DNA from 4 places in the Kitasatospora sp. NPDC097643 genome. Region 1 is predicted to be linked to each of the others. Evidence: riboswitches for the same ligand, from Rfam matches in the RefSeq annotation. Region 1 holds a riboswitch; each other region holds the start of a gene.

Region 1 (4,167 bases):
CCTGCTCGTCGCTGTGCAGGATGTCCTCGACGACGGCGTGGCCGCCACCCTCCCATTCGACGGCCCAGCGGCCGGGGCGCAGGCTGGCCGCGCGCGGGGTGAAGGTGAGCCGCCCGGCACCCAGGCTCTGGATCAGGACGGGTCCGGATCCGGTTCCGGTTCCGGACTCCTTGACGGCGGTCCCCGGGTGGACGATCCGTTCGGAGGCCCGGCGGCCGATGACCAGGATGGCGGCTCCGGCGCCGACGGCGGCGGCCGCCACGACGGCCGCGGTTCCCCAACGCATATCGCTTCCCCGCTCTGTTCGGCGGCCCCGCTCTGGTGGTGGCGGACCGGACGGCGTTCGATCACCAGTTCACCGGCGGGCCGGGCGGCGGGCCACCGGGCTGGGCCGTCCGGGTCACGACGGGGGAACGACCGGACCACGACCAGGGGGACGACCGGACCGCGACTCAGACCGGGATGTCGGTCTGGGCCCGGCCGAGGAGTTCCCAGAACCGTTCGGCGAGCGACTGCTCCCGTGCCGGTTCGGGCCGGGCGGCGGGCGCCGGGGAGCCCCAGCCGCCGGCGCCCCAGTGGGAGGAGACCTGGTTCTCCTGCTGGAGCACCGTCAGGACGGCGGCGAGGTCGTCCTGGTGCACCGGCACGATCCGGGCGACGGCCCGGAGCTGGGCCTGCCAGCGGCCGTCGACGCACTGGCGCAGCCGCTGGTCGAGGGCCTCGCGACGGCCCGTCACCTCGACGAGCTCGCTCAGCCGCAGACCGAGCACCTGGGCGAGGGCGTGGGTCTGGTCCTCGTCGCCGTCCCACTTCCCGGTGAGTTCGGCCTGCTGGTAGGTGGCCAGGCCGACGCCGATGCGACGGGCGGCAGCCTCCTGGCCGAGTTCGCGGGCGACCCGGTGGTCGCGCAGCCGGGCCGGGCGGACGCCCATGAGCTGGGCGGCCGGGCACCAGAGCGCCCGGGCGAGGGCGATGAACTCCTCCTCGGTGGGGCGCAGCTCGCCGCTCTCCCAGGCGAGGACGTGGTGGGGCAGCAGCCGGACGCCGTGGGCGGCCATGCCCTCGGCGACCTGCTCGGGGGTCAGGCCGAGGCCGGCCCGGTGGGCGCGGGCGGCCGCGGGCGAGAACGGCACCGGCGGCAGGGCGGGGGGCTGTCTGCGTCGCATGGGAACGAACGGTAGGTGCCGGTGGACGGGGGCCCCAGCCGCCGAACACACGAAGCGGCCCTGGAGGTTCCTCCGGACGGCTGGACGATCGCACAGGGTGTCATGCCCCTGCGGGCGCAGGGATCGGAGGTAGTGACGGGGCGGATCCGGCCCGCCGGCGGGCGCCCATCGTGTGACCAACCCCTCCGTGACCTCGGTTGACTCCCGGTTCGGGCGCGTGATGGGATCCTGGGGCCAAACGGAGGCATGCAGAGGAAGCCGGTGCGAGTCCGGCGCGGTCCCGCCACTGTCACCGGGGAGCACGTTCGGACGATGCCACGGCGGGCCGTCAGATGCCGCTGGAAGGCCCGGGGGTGCGTCGGACCCGGAAGCCAGGAGACTCTCGCCCCCGCTACGTCGAGCCAGGGCGCGGACCCTGAGTGAGGACACGCACGCGATGCAGGCTGCCCGGACCGGGCCCGCTACTCGACGCCCGAGCCGCTGGGCCGCGCGCTCGTTGACCGCAGCACGCCCGCTGACCGCCGCACGCCCGCTGGTCGGCGCCGCCGCGTTCGCGCTGGGCGCCGTCGCGGGGGCGCTCGCCGACGCCCGCTTCGCCGATCCCCGCCGCGGCCACCCGGTGGCCGTCTTCGGCAGCGCCGCGGGCAGGCTGGAACGACGGATCTGGCGGGACGACCGGGCGACCGGCGCCGCGTACACGGCGCTGTGCGTGGGCGCGGTCGCGGCCGGGGCCGTCGCCCTGGAGCGGACGGTGGGCCGGCGCCCGCTGGGCCGGGCCGCGCTGGCGGCCGCCGCGACCTGGACGGTGCTCGGCGGCACCTCGCTGACCCGGGAGGCCCGCACCATCGGCCGTTCCCTCGCCGCGGGCGACCTCGCGGCCGCGCGCGAGCGGCTGCCGCACCTGTGCGGACGGGACCCGAGCGCGCTGGACGAGCAGCAGATCGCCCGCGCCGTCGTCGAGTCGGTGGCCGAGAACACCGCCGACGCCGTGGTGAACGCGCTGACCTGGGGCGCCCTGGCGGGCACGCCCGGGCTGCTGGCGTTCCGCGCCGTGAACACCCTGGACGCGATGGTCGGCCACCGCTCACCGCGCTACGCCCGGTTCGGCTGGGCCTCGGCCCGGCTGGACGACGTGGCGGGCTGGCCGGGCGCCCGGCTGACCGCGCTGCTGACGGTGGCCGCCGCGCCCGAGCCGCGGACGGCCTGGCGGGTCTGGCGGCGGGACGGCTCGGCGCACCCCAGCCCGAACGCGGGCCAGGCGGAGTCGGCCTTCGCCGGCGCGGTCGGGGTCCGGCTGGGCGGGACGTTGAATTACGGGGAGCGGGTCGAGCACCGGCCCGTCCTGGGCGCGGAGCTGCGGCCGGTGACGGTGGACGACATCGAGCGGGCCTGCACGCTCTCCCGGCGGGTGGGTGCGCTGGCGCTGGGTACGACGGTCGCGGGGCACCTGGCGATCCGGGCGTTGATGAGGAGGGGCAAGGCGTGACGAATGCGCTGCTGGTCGCCGGGACGACCTCGGACGCGGGCAAGAGCGTGGTCACCGCGGGCATCTGCCGCTGGCTGGCGCGGCAGGGGGTGAGCGTCGCGCCGTTCAAGGCGCAGAACATGTCGCTGAACTCCTTCGTCACCGCCGACGGCGCCGAGATCGGCCGGGCCCAGGCGATGCAGGCGCAGGCCGCCCGGGTGGAGCCGGAGGCGGCGATGAACCCGGTGCTGCTCAAGCCGGGCGCGGACGGCCGCAGCCAGGTGGTGCTGCTGGGCCGGCCGGTCGCCGAGGTCGGCGCGCTGGACTACCGCGAGCGCAAGCCCGTCCTGCTGGAGCGGGCGCTGGAGTGCCTGGCGGACCTGCGCCGCCGGTTCGACGTGGTGGTCTGCGAGGGCGCCGGCTCGCCCGCCGAGATCAACCTGCGGGACCGGGACATCGCCAACATGGGCCTGGCCACCGCGGCCGGCCTGCCGGTGGTGGTGGTCGGCGACATCGACCGGGGCGGCGTGTTCGCGGCGATGTACGGGACGCTGGCGCTGCTGTCGGCGGAGGACCAGCGGCACGTGGCGGGCTGGTTCGTCAACAAGTTCCGAGGCGACGCGCGGCTGCTGGCGCCCGGGCTGGACATGCTGCACGACCTGACCGGCCGTCCGGTGCTCGGCACCCTGCCGATGCTGCCGGGGCTGTGGCTGGACGCCGAGGACTCGCTGGACCTGACCACCGTGGTGGACCGTGCCGAGGGGCGCGGGCCGCTCGGGGCGGACGTGCTCCGGGTGGCCGTGGTGCGCTTCCCCCGGCTGTCCAACTTCACCGACGTGGACGCGCTGGCGCAGGAGCCGGGCGTGCTGGTGCGCTGGGCCACCCGGCCGGAGGAGCTGGCCGACGCCGACCTGGTGGTACTGCCCGGCACCCGGGCCACCGTGGCGGACCTCGCCTGGCTGCGCGAGCGCGGGCTGGAGCCGGCGCTGAAGGCGCGGGCGGCGGCCGGGCTGCCGATCCTCGGGGTCTGCGGCGGCTACCAGATGCTGGCGCGCGGGATCGTCGACGAGGTGGAGTCGAAGGCGGGTGAGGTCTCCGCGCTCGGACTGCTGCCGACGCACGTCCGCTTCGGCGCCGAGAAGGTGCTCGGGCGGCCGGTCGGCGAGGCCTTCGGGCAGCGGGTGGTGGGGTACGAGATCCATCACGGGGTCGTCGCCGTGGAGGGCGGGGAGCCGTTCCTGGACGGCTGCCGGGTCGGCTCGGTCTGGGGCACGACCTGGCACGGCGCGCTGGAGAACGACGGGTTCCGCCGTGAACTCCTGCGCGAGGTCGCCGGGTTGGCCGGCCGGGCGTTCGTCCCGGCGCCGGACACCTCGTTCGCCGAGGCCCGCGAGGCCCGCCTGGACCGGCTCGGCGACCTGATCGAGGAACACGCGGACACCGACGCGCTGTGGAAGCTGATCGAGGGCGGGGTGCCGGCGGCCGGATCGCTGCCGTTCCTGGCGCCCGGGGCACCTGGGGAGAATGCATGAGTGA
Region 2 (4,167 bases), on a different contig from region 1:
GACCCGGATGATCTCCATCGTCCCCACCGGGTGCGCCTCCGCGGAGTACCCTTCGCCGGGCTCCATCCGCCAGGCCCACAGCTCCAGCGGCCCGGGCGCCTCGACCCCGTTGAGCAGGGTGCCGGTGCCGCCGGACGGCCCGGTCCACAGCGGGACGGCCTGCTCCTCGGGCACGATCCGCACCCCCGGCCCCTCCTCGTAGTCGAGCAGCCGCGCGATCGAGACGCCGAGCGCGTCGGCCAGCCGGACGACGGTGGCCACGCTGGGGTTGGTGCGGTCCTGCTCGATCTGGACGATCATGCCGCGGCTGACGCCGGAGCGGGCGGCGAGGGCGTCCAGGGTGTGGCCGCGCTCGGCGCGCAGCCTCCGGAGGTTCCGGGCGAGGGCCTGGGAGACGAGATCGGGGTCCGGCACGCGGGCAGTCCTTGAAGTCCTCGGTGCGAAATGGTCACGGCAAAGTGCAAAATCTTGTTCGATAAGTTCAGTTCAGTGCACTACGCTGCCATCCCGGCAACAAAGTCCACCCGACTGTACTGCGGAGTGCATTGTGCTGTCCTCACTTCCCCCCTGCCCTGCCGGCGCGCTCCGGTGACCGCCGTCCTCGCCCTCAGTGCCAGCCTGCTCTGGGGCGTGGCCGACTTCGGCGGCGGCGTGCTCGCCCGGCGGCTGCCCGCGCTCACCGTGGTGGTCGTCTCCCAACTGATGGCGGCCGCCGTCCTGCTGCTCGCCGTGCTCGCCACCGGCAGCTGGACCGACGCCTCCCCCGCCCTCTGGTACGCCGTCGCCGCCGGGGTGATCGGCCCGTTCGCCATCCTCGCCTTCTACCGGGCGCTGGCACTCGGGCCGATGGGCGTGGTCTCCCCGCTGACCACCGTCGGCATCGCGGTGCCGGTCGGCGTCGGGCTCGCGCTCGGCGACCGGCCCGGCCTGCCCCAGCTCGCCGGGATCGCGGTGGCCCTGGCCGGTGTGGTGCTGGCCGCCGGGCCCGAGCGCGGCGGTCCGACGGCCGCCCGCAAGGCGCTGCTGCTCACCCTGGGCGCCGCCTTCGGCTTCGGCTCGTGCATGGCGCTGATCGCCCACGCCACCACCGGCGGGCTGCTGCTCGCGCTCTGCGTCCAGCGGCTCTGCAACGTCGCCGTCGGCGGCACCACGCTGCTGGTCACGCTGCGCGGCGCGCGGCCCGCCGGCCTGCTGCCCCGGCTGCGGGCCGGGCTGCCCGCCCTCACCGCGGTCGGCCTGGCCGACGTCGCCGCCAACGGCGTCTACGCGCTGGCCTCGAACGGCGGCTCGGCGGCCGCCGCCGCCGTGCTCGCCTCGCTCTACCCCGTGGTCACCGCACTGATGGCGCGCGGGGTGCTCAAGGAGCGGTTGCGCCCGGTCCAGGTGGTCGGCGCCGGGCTCGCCGTGGCGGGGACACTGCTGCTCGCCGCCTCCTGACCGACGGTCACTGCTCGGCCGGCGCCCAGCGCTTCTCGACCCCGGCCAGCTTCCAGTAGCCGATCGCCACCGCCCAGACCACCACGAACAGCCCGGCGATCGCGTAGCCGACGTTGTCCAGCGAGATGTCCGCGATCCAGCCGCTGACCGGGTCGCTCAGACCGAGCTTTTCGTGCAGCACGGTGACCAGCTCGATGGTGCCGATGATGAACGCCACCGCGATCGACAGCCCGGTGATGGTCAGGTTGTAGTAGACCTTCCGCACCGGGTTGGAGAACGCCCACTGGTAGGCGAAGTTCATGAACGTCCCGTCCAGCGTGTCGAACAGGCTCATCCCGGCCGCGAACAGCAGCGGCAGGCAGGCGATCGCGTACCAGGGCAGCCCGGAGGCCGCGCCCGAACCGGCCATCACCATCAGGGTGACCTCGGTCGCGGTGTCGAAGCCCAGGCCGAGCACCATGCCCACCGGGAACATCTGCCCCGGCCGGGTGATCGACTTCGTCGCCCGGTTCAGCACCCGGGCCATGAAGCCGCGCGAGTCGAGGTGCTGCTCCAGCTCCGCCTCGTCGTACTGCCCGGCCCGCATCGCCCGGAACACCTTCAGGATGCCCAGCAGCGCGGCCAGGTTGAGCGCGCCGATCAGGTAGAGGAAGACGCCGGAGGTGCTGGTGCCGATCATGCCGAGCCACTTGTGCGTGGTCGACTCGTCGTCCATCAGGGTGTCGGCCAGCTGAGCGCCGCCCGCCACCAGGGCGGCCATGATGACCACCATCGAGGAGTGTCCGAGGGCGAACCAGAAGCCCACCGAGACCGGCCGCTTGCCGTCCGCCATCAGCTTGCGGGTGGTGTTGTCGATCACCGCGATGTGGTCGGCGTCGAAGGCGTGCCGCATACCGAGGGTGTACGCGGTGATACCCAGGCCCACCCCGAAGACCTGGGTACCCACCGCGTAGTTCCGGGGCGCGACCAGGAAGATGAGCGTCCCGAAGGCCACCACGTGCATGGCCAGGATCACCCCCATCAACCCGGCCGTGCGGAGGGTGTCCTCGCGCTTCCAGCGGAAGGACGGCAGGACGGACGACGTCGCCGCGGCCGTGGGGGCCGCGGTTTCGGGCAGGGTCATCTCGGGATCACGCTCCAGCACCTCGTGGAAAGACGGTCGTGAGATGCCGTGGCCGGTCTCCTGGCTCCCGGGGATCCGTACCCGCCTTCCCAGGCGCGCGAGGCGCCCAGTGGCGTCGTGGGTACGGACGGACTCCATCGCTGCCGATGGCCCCGGTCACAGTGGCGAGGGCCGCTCCGGACTGGGACCCCTGAGGGTCCGTCACCGGTCTTCCCGAGCACCACGGCGGGCAACACCGTAGGGGTGCGGAGCAGGCCGGTGCAAGGCTGCACACCTGCGCAGGTGTTCAGGATCACAGCCCCTGGCCTGCAAGAATGTCCCCATGCATCTCGTACCGGCCGACCGCGCGGACCACCGCACCATCGACGGGCACCGGGTCTGCGAGGCCATCGCCGCCATCGGCGACACCGCGCACGTCCGGTCCTGGTCCGAGCGGTTCTCCCTGCTCGCCGACCCCGGCCGGCTGGCCCTGCTGCTCGCGCTGCACCGGGCCGGCCCGCTCGCCGTCACCGACCTCGCCGTCGCCACCGGCATGCGCGACCCCGCCGTCTCCCAGGCGCTGCGGCTGCTGCGCACGGCCGGCGTGGTCACCGGCGACAAGGACGGACGAGTGGTGCGCTACCGGCTCGTGGACGAGGCCATGCGCCCCCTGCTGGACGAGTGCACCGCCGCCGAACACCACGAGCCGGTCACCGGGCCCACCGCGGCGGCCGGCTGACCGACACTCGGGAAACGCACCCCGGGGCGGCACCCCGGATGAGTACGATCATGGTGTGCCGTCCCGCCCCCACGCCTGGCCCGCCGACCGTTGGAACACCCGACCGGTCAAGGCCCGCGTGCTGGCGGTCGCCCGCACCCTCACCTCGGCCACCCGCGTCCTGGACGTCCTCACCCTGCTGAACCCCGACGGCATCGCCCGGTACTTCACCGTCAACCCCGGCTCCGCCTTCGCCGACCGCGCCCTGGACGACTACGTCCGCGGACTGCCCGGCTTCACCGTGCTGGACTGGGAGGACGCCGTCCGGCACCGCTTCGACCTGGCCGTCGCCTGCGCCGTCCACTCCTCCATGCACCGCCTGGACGCCCGCCTGGTCGTCCTCCCGCACGGCGCCGGCTACAACCGGCTGGTGACCGAGTCCACCGGCGACACGGTCAGCGCCGCCGGCCTCTCCCGCAACGAACTCACCCACCGCGGGCGGGTGTTCGTGGACGTCCTCGGCCTCTCCCACCCCGAGCAGCTGGACCGCCTGCGGGTCTCCTGCCCCGAGGCCGTGGACGTCGCCCGGGTGGTCGGCGACCCGTGCTTCGACCGGATGCTGCGCAGCCACCGCTCCCGCGACGCCTACCGCGCCGCGCTCGGCGCCGTCGACGGCCGACGGCTCGTCGTCGTCAACTCCACCTGGAGCGAGCACTCGTTATTCGGCCGCCACCCCGACCTGCCGCAACGCCTGGTCCGCCGGCTCCCCGCCGACGAGTACACCGTGGCCGTCGTCCTGCACCCCAACATCTGGAGCCGGCACGACCCCGAGGCCCTGCTCGACAGCGCCCGCCGGATGGGCCTGCGCCTGATCCCGCCCCACCAGGGCTGGCAGGCCGCCCTGGTCGCC
Region 3 (4,167 bases), on a different contig from region 1:
CGGCCCGAAGACCTTCGACACCCTGTACGGGCCCACGATGGCCGAGATCCGCGCCTTCACCAAGAAGCCCTTCTTCATCAGCGAGACCGCCTCCGAACAGGGCAAGCGCCAGCTCGCGGACATCGACCAGCTGTTCTCCGGGCTGGAGGCGCACGACGACGTCATCGGCTTCATCTGGTTCAACATCGTCAAGCGGGCGGACTGGCGCATCGAGGCCGTCCCGGAGACCCTCGCCGCCTTCAAGCACCGCGTGGCAGACCCCCGCTACGGCTTCGACATCCGGAACCCATGATGACCACCGAGCCCGAGTTCTCCCCCGCCTTCTCCCCCGCCGCGGCCGCCGACGTCCACCCCGACGACGAGCCCGTACCCGCCGCCCCCGAGCCCGACGACCAGGCCGTCGAGCTGGCGCCGTACACCATCCCCGAGGTCGCCGCGATCGGCTGGGACCCGGCCCCCAGCCCCCGCCGCCGCTGGATCGCCCGCGGCCTGCTGGCCGCCGTGCTGACCGTCCAGGCCGCGCTGTCGCTGCGCCTGCTGGCCGCCGCGCACCCCGACGAGGCGGTGGCGATGGTGGCCGGCCGCCAGCAGCTCTCCCACCTGCTCGACGGCGCCACCGTGACCACCGACCTGGTCGACCGGATCGCCGGCTCGCCCTGGCTCTACCCGCCGCTGGCCGGGGCGGCCGCCAACGCCGGCGGCGTCTTCGGCGCCCGGACGCTCAGCCTCGCCTTCGCCCTGGTCACCACGGTGCTCCTGTACTCGCTCACCCGCCGGCTCTTCAACGAGCGGGTCGCCATCTGCGGCATCGCCGCGTACGCGGTCGTGCAGTCCACCGTCGTGGTCGGCTACTACGCCGCCCCCGAGGCGCTCGCCGTGCTCCTGGTCGCCCTGGCGGCCTGGACGGTGGTGTTCACCGCCCGCCGCCCGGTGGCCCTGGTCCTGCTCGCCGCCCCGGCCGCCGCCCTGGCCGCCGCGGTCGCCTACTCGGCCGTGTTCGCGCTGCCCGCCCTGCTGGTGCTGGCCGTGGCCACCGCCTGGCCGCACCGGCGGCTCGGCCCGGCCCTGCTGCGCGGTCTGCTGCTGGCCGCCGCCACGGCCGGCGCCCTGCTGCCCTTCGGCCTGCTGGACGACGTCCTGACCTGGTCCCCCGGGCTCGGCCACGCCGCCCGCCCGTTCGGCGAGACCCTGCTGTACGTCGCCCAGTGGGGCGGCCTGTTCACCGTCCTCGCGGTGGCCGGCGCGATCGCCTACGTCCGGCGCGAGCAGCTGAACGAGTCGCCCGAGAACGGCGGCCTCACCGCCACCCGGGCCCAGCGCGCACTGCTGGGCCTGGCCCTGACCGCCACCGCGCTGCTCGTCCCGGCCGTCCACCTGGGGCTCGGCACCTCCCAGACGATGTTCCGGCACCTCGGGTACGGGCTGCTGCTCGCCACCCCGGTCGCCGGGATGGGGCTGACCCGGCTGGTCGGCGCGCACTTCCGCCACCCCCAGCTGGGCATCCTGGTCTGGGTCGCGCTGCTCGCGCTCGGCCTCGAACAGTCCTCCCTGCGCTACCAGAGCGGCCCCGACTCCGGCCGGCTGCTCGCGGTGCTGCGGCTGCACTCCACCCCGCAGGGCCGCTACCTCACCGAGGTCGACGGGCTCGCCGACTACTACCTGGTCGCCGTCGGCGCGCCCGGGCAGTGGGTCCCGGCGCGGCACGGCACCGACTACCGGGACGCCGCCGGGGTCCAGCACCACGGCGACGAGGGCAGCGCGGCCGCGATCCGGGACGGCCAGTACGCCATGGTCGTCCTCGACAGCACCGCGCCGAGCGCCACGGACCGGGCTCTGACGGCCGCGCTGGCCACCGCCGGGCACTACCGGCTGATCGCCCAGTTCACCTCCCCGACGGGCGACTCCAGCACCTACCGGGTCTACCTGAAGTACTGACCGGGGCCGGTCCGAAGGGCCGGCCCGGGCCTGCCTGAAGGGCTGGCCCAGGCCCGCCTGAAGGGCCGACCCAGGCCCGCCTGAAGGGCTGACCGGGCCGGTCTGAAGGCCTGACAGCCCGCCGGACCGGCCTCGGCACTCGACACGGCAGCCACTACATATGGTGCCGCCGCAGTCCCTCGCCACTACATGTATGCTCACTCCTGCTGTCGACGCAGGGGAACCCGGTGGGAGTCCGGGACTGCCCCGCAGCGGTGTGCGGGCGGCCCACCAGGCCGAGCCCGCGAGTCCGAGTACCTGCCGACGGCGTGCCACCCGGCCCTCCCGCAGAGGCCGCGCCAGCACGAGCAGTACCTTCCGGGCCTCGCGGGCGGGCCGGGGATGCCACCGTCGCGCGACGCGCTCCGCGTTCGCGCCATGCTCCCCTGCCCCGAACGGTCCGGTGCCCCGATCACCGCCGCCGATCGCCGCCAGGAGAGAGCGCCTTGACCACCGCTGCCTCAGCCACCCTGCCCACCCAGGGTTCCGGTACCGCCCCCGCCGACCCGACGGTCTCCGACCCCGGCGGCGCGCTGCTGCGGCTGCTCACCGACCGCAGCGTCGATCTCCCCCAGGTGGACCCCGGCCATGTCGCCGCCGCCGCGCTGCGCGGCCGCCACGCCGGCTCGGACTTCGCCGAGCTGCGCGGGCTGGCCGTGGACGCCGCCGCGTCGATGATCGCCGAGGACCCCCAGTACTCGAAGCTCGCCGCCCGCCTGCTCGCCCTGGAGATCGTGGACGAGGCGAACAGCCAGGGCGCGGTGTCCTTCGCCGCCTCGATCGCCGTCGGCCACGCCGAGGGCCTGATCGGCGACACCACCGCCGCCTTCGTCGCCAAGCACGCCGCCGCCCTCGACGCGCTGATCGACCCGCAGGGCGACGACCGCTTCGAGTACTTCGGCCTGCGCACCGTGCAGTCCCGCTACCTGCTGCGCCACCCGATCACCCGCAAGGTCGTCGAGACCCCGCAGCACTTCCTGCTCCGCGTCGCCTGTGGCCTGGCAGTCGGCGACACCGAGCAGTCCGTGGCCGAGGTCGCCGAGCTGTACCGCCTGATGAGCCGGCTGGAGTACCTGACCTCCTCGCCGACCCTGTTCAACTCCGGCACCCGGCACCCGCAGATGTCCAGCTGCTACCTGCTCGACTCGCCGCTGGACAACCTCGACTCGATCTACAACCGGTACGCGCAGATCGCCCGGCTGTCCAAGCACGCCGGCGGCATCGGCCTGTCCTACTCGCGCATCCGCTCGCGCGGCAGCCTGATCCGCGGCACCAACGGCAAGTCCAACGGCATCGTGCCGTTCCTGCGCACCCTCGACTCCTCGGTCGCCGCCGTCAACCAGGGCGGCCGCCGCAAGGGCGCGGCCTGCGTCTACCTGGAGACCTGGCACGCCGACATCGAGGAGTTCCTGGAGCTGCGCGACAACACCGGTGAGGAGGCGCGGCGCACCCACAACCTCAACCTGGCGCACTGGATCCCGGACGAGTTCATGCGCCGGGTCAACGCCAACGCCGACTGGTCGCTGTTCTCCCCGGCCGACGTGCCCGAGCTGGTCGACCTGTGGGGCGCCGACTTCGACGAGGCGTACCGCAAGGCCGAGCTGGCCGGCAAGGCCGTCCGCACCATCCCGGCGCAGACCCTGTACGCCCGGATGATGCGCACCCTCGCGCAGACCGGCAACGGCTGGATGACCTTCAAGGACGCCTCCAACCGGGCCGCCAACCAGACCGCGCTGCCGGGTCGCACGGTGCACTCGTCCAACCTGTGCACCGAGATCCTGGAGGTCACCGACGACTCCGAGACCGCCGTCTGCAACCTGGGGTCGGTCAACCTCGGTGCGCACGTGGCTGACGGGGCTTCGGCTGCGGACCTGCTCGGCGCGATGGACTGGGAGCGGCTGGACGCCACCGTGCGGACCGCCGTGACCTTCCTCGACCGCGTGGTGGACATCAACTTCTACCCGACGGTTGAGGCGGGCACCTCCAACTCGCGCTGGCGGCCGGTGGGCCTCGGCGTGATGGGCCTCCAGGACGTCTTCTTCAAGCTGCGGATCGACTTCGACTCCGCCGAGGCGAAGGCTCTCTCCACCCTCATCGCCGAGCGCATCATGCTCACCGCGTACGAGCGCTCCGCCGACCTGGCCGAGCAGCTCGGTCGCCACGAGGCGTACGGCGAGACCCGCGCGGCCCGCG
Region 4 (4,167 bases), on a different contig from region 1:
GAGCGGCTGGTCGTCACGGACGAAGGACCAGGCGAGCATGGTGACCGGGCCGGTGAGCATGCCCTTGACCGGGCGGTCGGTCAGGCCCTGGGCGTAGCGGAACCAGTCCACCGTCATCGGGTGCGACCGGGAGATGTCCCCGGCGAGGACCGGCGGCCGCACGTACCGGGTGCCGTAGGACTGCACCCAGCCGTGCCGGGTGGCCAGGTAGCCGGTGAGCTGCTCGGCGAAGTACTGGACCATGTCGTTGCGTTCGGGCTCGCCGTGCACCAGCACGTCCAGTCCGGCCTTCTCCTGGTAGGCGATGACCTCGCGGACCTCGGCCTCCATCCGCTCGCGGTACGCCTCCGCACCGATCCGACCCGCCGTCAGATCAGCTCGGGCGATGCGCAGTTCGCCGGTCTGCGGGAAGGAGCCGATGGTGGTGGTCGGCAGCAGCGGCAGGCCGAGCCGGGCGCGCTGGGCCTCGGCCCTGACAGGGTAGGGCTGGGCCCGGCGGGCGTCGTCCGCGGTGACGGCGGCGGCGCGGGCCCGGACGGCCGGGTCGCGGGTGATCGGCGAGTGGGCTCGGGAGGCCAGGTCGGCGCGGTTCGCGGCGAGTTCGGCGGTGATCGCGCCGGTGCCCTCGCGCAGGCCGCGGGCCAGCAGTGCCGTCTCGGCGGCCTTCTGCCTGGCGAAGGCCAGCCAGCGGGCGATCTGCGGATCGATGTCGCGTTCGAGCGTGGCGTCGATCGGCACGTGCAGGAGGGAGCAGGACTGGGCGACGTCGACCCGGTCGGCGAGGCCGAGCAGGGTCGCCAGGGTGGCCAGTGACTTCTCCAGGTCATTGATCCAGACGTTGCGCCCGTCGATCACCCCGGCCACCAGCCGCTTGCCGGGCAGCCCGCCGACGGCGGCGAGGTCGTCCAGGTTGGCGGCGGCCGGGCCCGTGAAGTCCAGTGCCAGGCCCTCGACCGGGGCCTTGGCGAGCACCGGCAGGGCGTCACCGAGGCGATCGAAGTAGCTCGCGACCAGCAGCTGCGGCCGGTCGGCGAGCGCCCCGAGGTCGCGGTAGGCGCGGGCCGCGGCACCCAGTTCGGCCGGGGTGCGGTCCTGCACCAAGGCGGGTTCGTCCAACTGGACCCAGGTGGCTCCGGCGGCCTTGAGGTCGGCGAGCAACTGCGCGTAAACGGGCAGCAGCCGGTCCAGCAACGTGATCGGCTGGAAGTCCTCGTCCACACCGGGCGCCGGCTTGGCGAGCAGCAGGTAGGTGACGGGGCCGACCAGTACGGGCCGGGCGTCGTGGCCGAGCGCCAGGGCCTCCCTGAGCTCGCCGACCGCCTTGGCCGGGCTCGCCGCGAAGACCGTGTCCGGCCCCAACTCCGGGACCAGATAGTGGTAGTTGGTGTCGAACCACTTGGTCATCTCCAGCGGCGCCACCTCCTGGGTGCCGCGCGCCATGGCGAAGTACCCGTCCAGCGCGTCGGCCTCGACCGCGTCCCGGTGCCGGGCCGGGATCGCGCCGACGGCGACCGTGGTGTCCAGCACGTGGTCGTACAGCGAGAAGTCACCGGTCGGGACCTCCTCGATGCCGGAGTCGGCGAGCTGCCGCCAGTTCGCACGGCGCAGGTCGGCGGCCGTGGCCAGCAGCGCCCCGGCAGTGACCGTGCCCTTCCAGTACCCCTCGATGGCCTTCTTGAGCTCCCGGCCCCGGCCCTGGCGGGGGTAGCCGTACGCGGTGGCGAGGGTTGCCGCGGCTGCGGACTTCGTGGTCAAGGGACTCTCCTTCGCGAGTCTTTCTCCTCAAGTACCCGGGGACGGGAGGAGGGCGCGAAGGGATGACGAACCGGACGGCGGCCGCCGTGGACATGCGTGCCTGATCCGCCTGGTGTGGTCGCCGACCCGCCCTCGAGGTCACCGGATATCCGCGCGCGGATGGTCCGCGGGCGGGCAGCGGGCAGGTCTTCGGACTCGCGGGCACGCCCACCCTGTGAAGGGCGGACACCTACTGGCCGTCGCTTCCCAGGCCCGGTCGGGCCCAGTGCGTATGACGGCGGTCGTTCCCGCTCACCGCTGCGGGGCAGTCCCGGATTCCCACCGGGTTCCCTCTTGCGACGCGCCTGCCTGGCGGACAGGGCGAACCAGCTGCCCGGTCAGCTTAGGGGCAGGCAACGCGAACTGACGCGGAAACCACGAAACGCGTCCGCGTGACCCGGCCGACGGTCAGGTGCGCGTCGAGGTGTCGGGCGTGCGCGGCAGGGTCGATCTACCTGCGCGCCTCGATCAGGAAGCGGGCCGAGTGCGCGACGAACGGGCCCTGGGTGCGGATCTGCTCGTCGAGCTCGCGCAGCCGCTCCCGGTACGCGTCGACGGTGAAGCCCGGCACCATCCAGATCACCTTGCGCAGGAAGTACACCACCGCGCCGATGTCGAAGAACTCCATCCGCAGCCGCTCCGAGCGCAGGTCCACCACCTCCAGCCCGGCGGCCCGCGCGTCCGCGCTCTCGATCTCGGGGCGGCGGCCCTCGCGGGCCTCGGGCAGCGGGCCGAGGAAGTACTCCACCAGCTCGAAGACGGAGGCCGGCCCGACGTGCTGGGCGAAGTAGCTGCCGCCCGGCCGCAGCACCCGGGCGATCTCCGCCCACCAGGGCTTCACCGGGTGCCGGCTGCTGACCAGGTCAAAGGCCGCGTCGGCGAACGGCAGCGGCGGCTCGTCCGCGGCCGCCACCACGACCGCGCCCAGCGGGTGCAGCAGCCCGGTGGCGCGCGCCACGTTCGGCGGCCAGGACTCGGTGGCGGCCATCGTGCGCGGCATCCCGCCGGCCCGTACCGCCCCGGCCAGCACCTCGCCGCCGCCCGTCTGCAGGTCCAGCGCCGCCTCGACGTGCGCCAGGCGTTCGCCCAGCAGCCGCTGGTAGCCCCAGGACGGGCGCTGTTCGGTGGCGCGCCCGTCCAGCCAGGAGAAGTCCCAGCCGTCCACGGACGCCGCCTCGGCCTCGGCGATCAGTTCCTCGAAGGTGCGCATGCCCGCATCATGGTGCCGTCGCGCCCGCCCGGCCACCCGTTTTTCTCCCCGGAGCGGCCGCCTCAACCGCCTCCGTACCGCAGCACCGTTCCCACGACCACGGCCAGACTGCCCGCCGCGATCAGGCCGCTCGCCGGCTCCGTGCCTGCGCCGTCCGCCTCGAAGGCCACCAGCACACCCGGCGGCTCGCCGCACTGCCGCTCGACCAGCCTTCGCTCCTGCGGCGTCGGCGCGCGGAACACCGGATCCTGGAAGGCCGCCGGGCAGCGGACGTACAGCGGGTCGGCGAACACCAGCTCCAGGCCGTGGTGGTACGCCAGGTCGTAACCGGCGGCCAGCCTCAGCTCGCCCGGGCACCACGACCAGACGTCCCAGTCCCACCAGGAGCCCTGGGGCAGGTCGATCACACCGGCCACCCGGCCCGGCTGGGCGGTGCCTCCGCGATGCGCGGATGGCGGACGGCCTCCAGCTCGCCGTCGGCCAGCAGGTCCGCGATCAGCGCCTCCGAGCCGAACACCTCGGTGGCGCTCAGGTCCCAGTCGGAGAGGACGAACCAGGAACGGTCCAGCGGCCACCAGTGGGCGGGGAACGCCAGACCGGTCGAGCGGGCCGGTCCCCGGCAGGCGTCGTGGTGCGCCACCGCCTCCGCCAGCCGGCCCCGGTGCGCCGGGACCGGATCCCCCAGGTCCTCGATCGCCGCCTGCGCCCAGTAGCACTCCGTCGCCGGGCCCTCGGCGCTGTGCCGGGCCAGGATCTGCACCAGCCGCTCCAGGCACGCCCGGTCGGGCTCGCCGCTGTCCGGGTAGTCGACGCCGTCCGGCCGCACCCCGGGGCCGAACACCCGCGTCGACAGGGTGGACGGCCAGTCCGCGAGCCGTCGGCCGGACTCCGCCAGCACATCGGCCCAGCGCACCCGCTCCCCGCCCACGTACATCGAGTGCAACACCCAGCAGTGGTCCGCGAAGCCGTCCTCCGGCCCGCCCGGCTCGTACCCCAGCACGGCGTCGCCCGCCTCCAGCAGCGGCCGCATCCCGCCCAACGGATCATCCTCCCGCAACCGCTCCACGCCGCACCACCCGTCCGCTCGGAAAACCACTGTCCAGCCCATCTTGAGCTCCGCGAGGATAGCGCCATGACGAACCGGACGATCCCGTCGGAGGGTG

What was found. Region 1 has a riboswitch for cobalamin ahead of ABTY15_RS07470 (cobalamin biosynthesis protein). Riboswitches for the same ligand answer to the same signal wherever they lie in the genome.
Region 2: it holds a riboswitch for cobalamin, as region 1 does, so the genes downstream of both, nicT (Nickel transporter NicT) here and ABTY15_RS07470 (cobalamin biosynthesis protein) in region 1, are expected to answer to the same signal.
Region 3: it holds a riboswitch for cobalamin, as region 1 does, so the genes downstream of both, ABTY15_RS04225 (ribonucleoside-diphosphate reductase subunit alpha) here and ABTY15_RS07470 (cobalamin biosynthesis protein) in region 1, are expected to answer to the same signal.
Region 4: it holds a riboswitch for cobalamin, as region 1 does, so the genes downstream of both, metE (5-methyltetrahydropteroyltriglutamate--homocysteine S-methyltransferase) here and ABTY15_RS07470 (cobalamin biosynthesis protein) in region 1, are expected to answer to the same signal.

What each region holds. Positions count from the first base shown of each region.
Region 1 covers NZ_JBEOSA010000007.1:130,580-134,746, reverse strand. The annotation lists gene ABTY15_RS07480 (alpha/beta hydrolase) at 1-286, opposite strand, end outside; gene ABTY15_RS07475 (helix-turn-helix domain-containing protein) at 453-1,166, opposite strand; cobalamin riboswitch at 1,419-1,547, shown strand; gene ABTY15_RS07470 (cobalamin biosynthesis protein) at 1,663-2,652, shown strand; gene ABTY15_RS07465 (cobyric acid synthase) at 2,649-4,163, shown strand; gene ABTY15_RS07460 (putative cobaltochelatase) at 4,160-4,167, shown strand, end outside.
Region 2 covers NZ_JBEOSA010000055.1:45,441-49,607, forward strand. The annotation lists gene ABTY15_RS28990 (helix-turn-helix domain-containing protein) at 1-414, opposite strand, end outside; gene ABTY15_RS28995 (EamA family transporter) at 589-1,437, shown strand; gene nicT (Nickel transporter NicT) at 1,445-2,560, opposite strand; cobalamin riboswitch at 2,594-2,800, opposite strand; gene ABTY15_RS29005 (ArsR/SmtB family transcription factor) at 2,883-3,278, shown strand; gene ABTY15_RS29010 (CDP-glycerol glycerophosphotransferase family protein) at 3,334-4,167, shown strand, end outside.
Region 3 covers NZ_JBEOSA010000004.1:9,518-13,684, reverse strand. The annotation lists gene ABTY15_RS04235 (glycoside hydrolase family 26 protein) at 1-292, shown strand, start outside; gene ABTY15_RS04230 (glycosyltransferase family 39 protein) at 292-1,935, shown strand; cobalamin riboswitch at 2,125-2,254, shown strand; gene ABTY15_RS04225 (ribonucleoside-diphosphate reductase subunit alpha) at 2,445-4,167, shown strand, end outside.
Region 4 covers NZ_JBEOSA010000045.1:36,700-40,866, forward strand. The annotation lists gene metE (5-methyltetrahydropteroyltriglutamate--homocysteine S-methyltransferase) at 1-1,755, opposite strand, end outside; cobalamin riboswitch at 1,919-2,140, opposite strand; gene ABTY15_RS25695 (methyltransferase domain-containing protein) at 2,246-3,004, opposite strand; gene ABTY15_RS25700 (hypothetical protein) at 3,067-3,411, opposite strand; gene ABTY15_RS25705 (hypothetical protein) at 3,408-4,043, opposite strand; gene ABTY15_RS25710 (hypothetical protein) at 4,137-4,167, shown strand, end outside.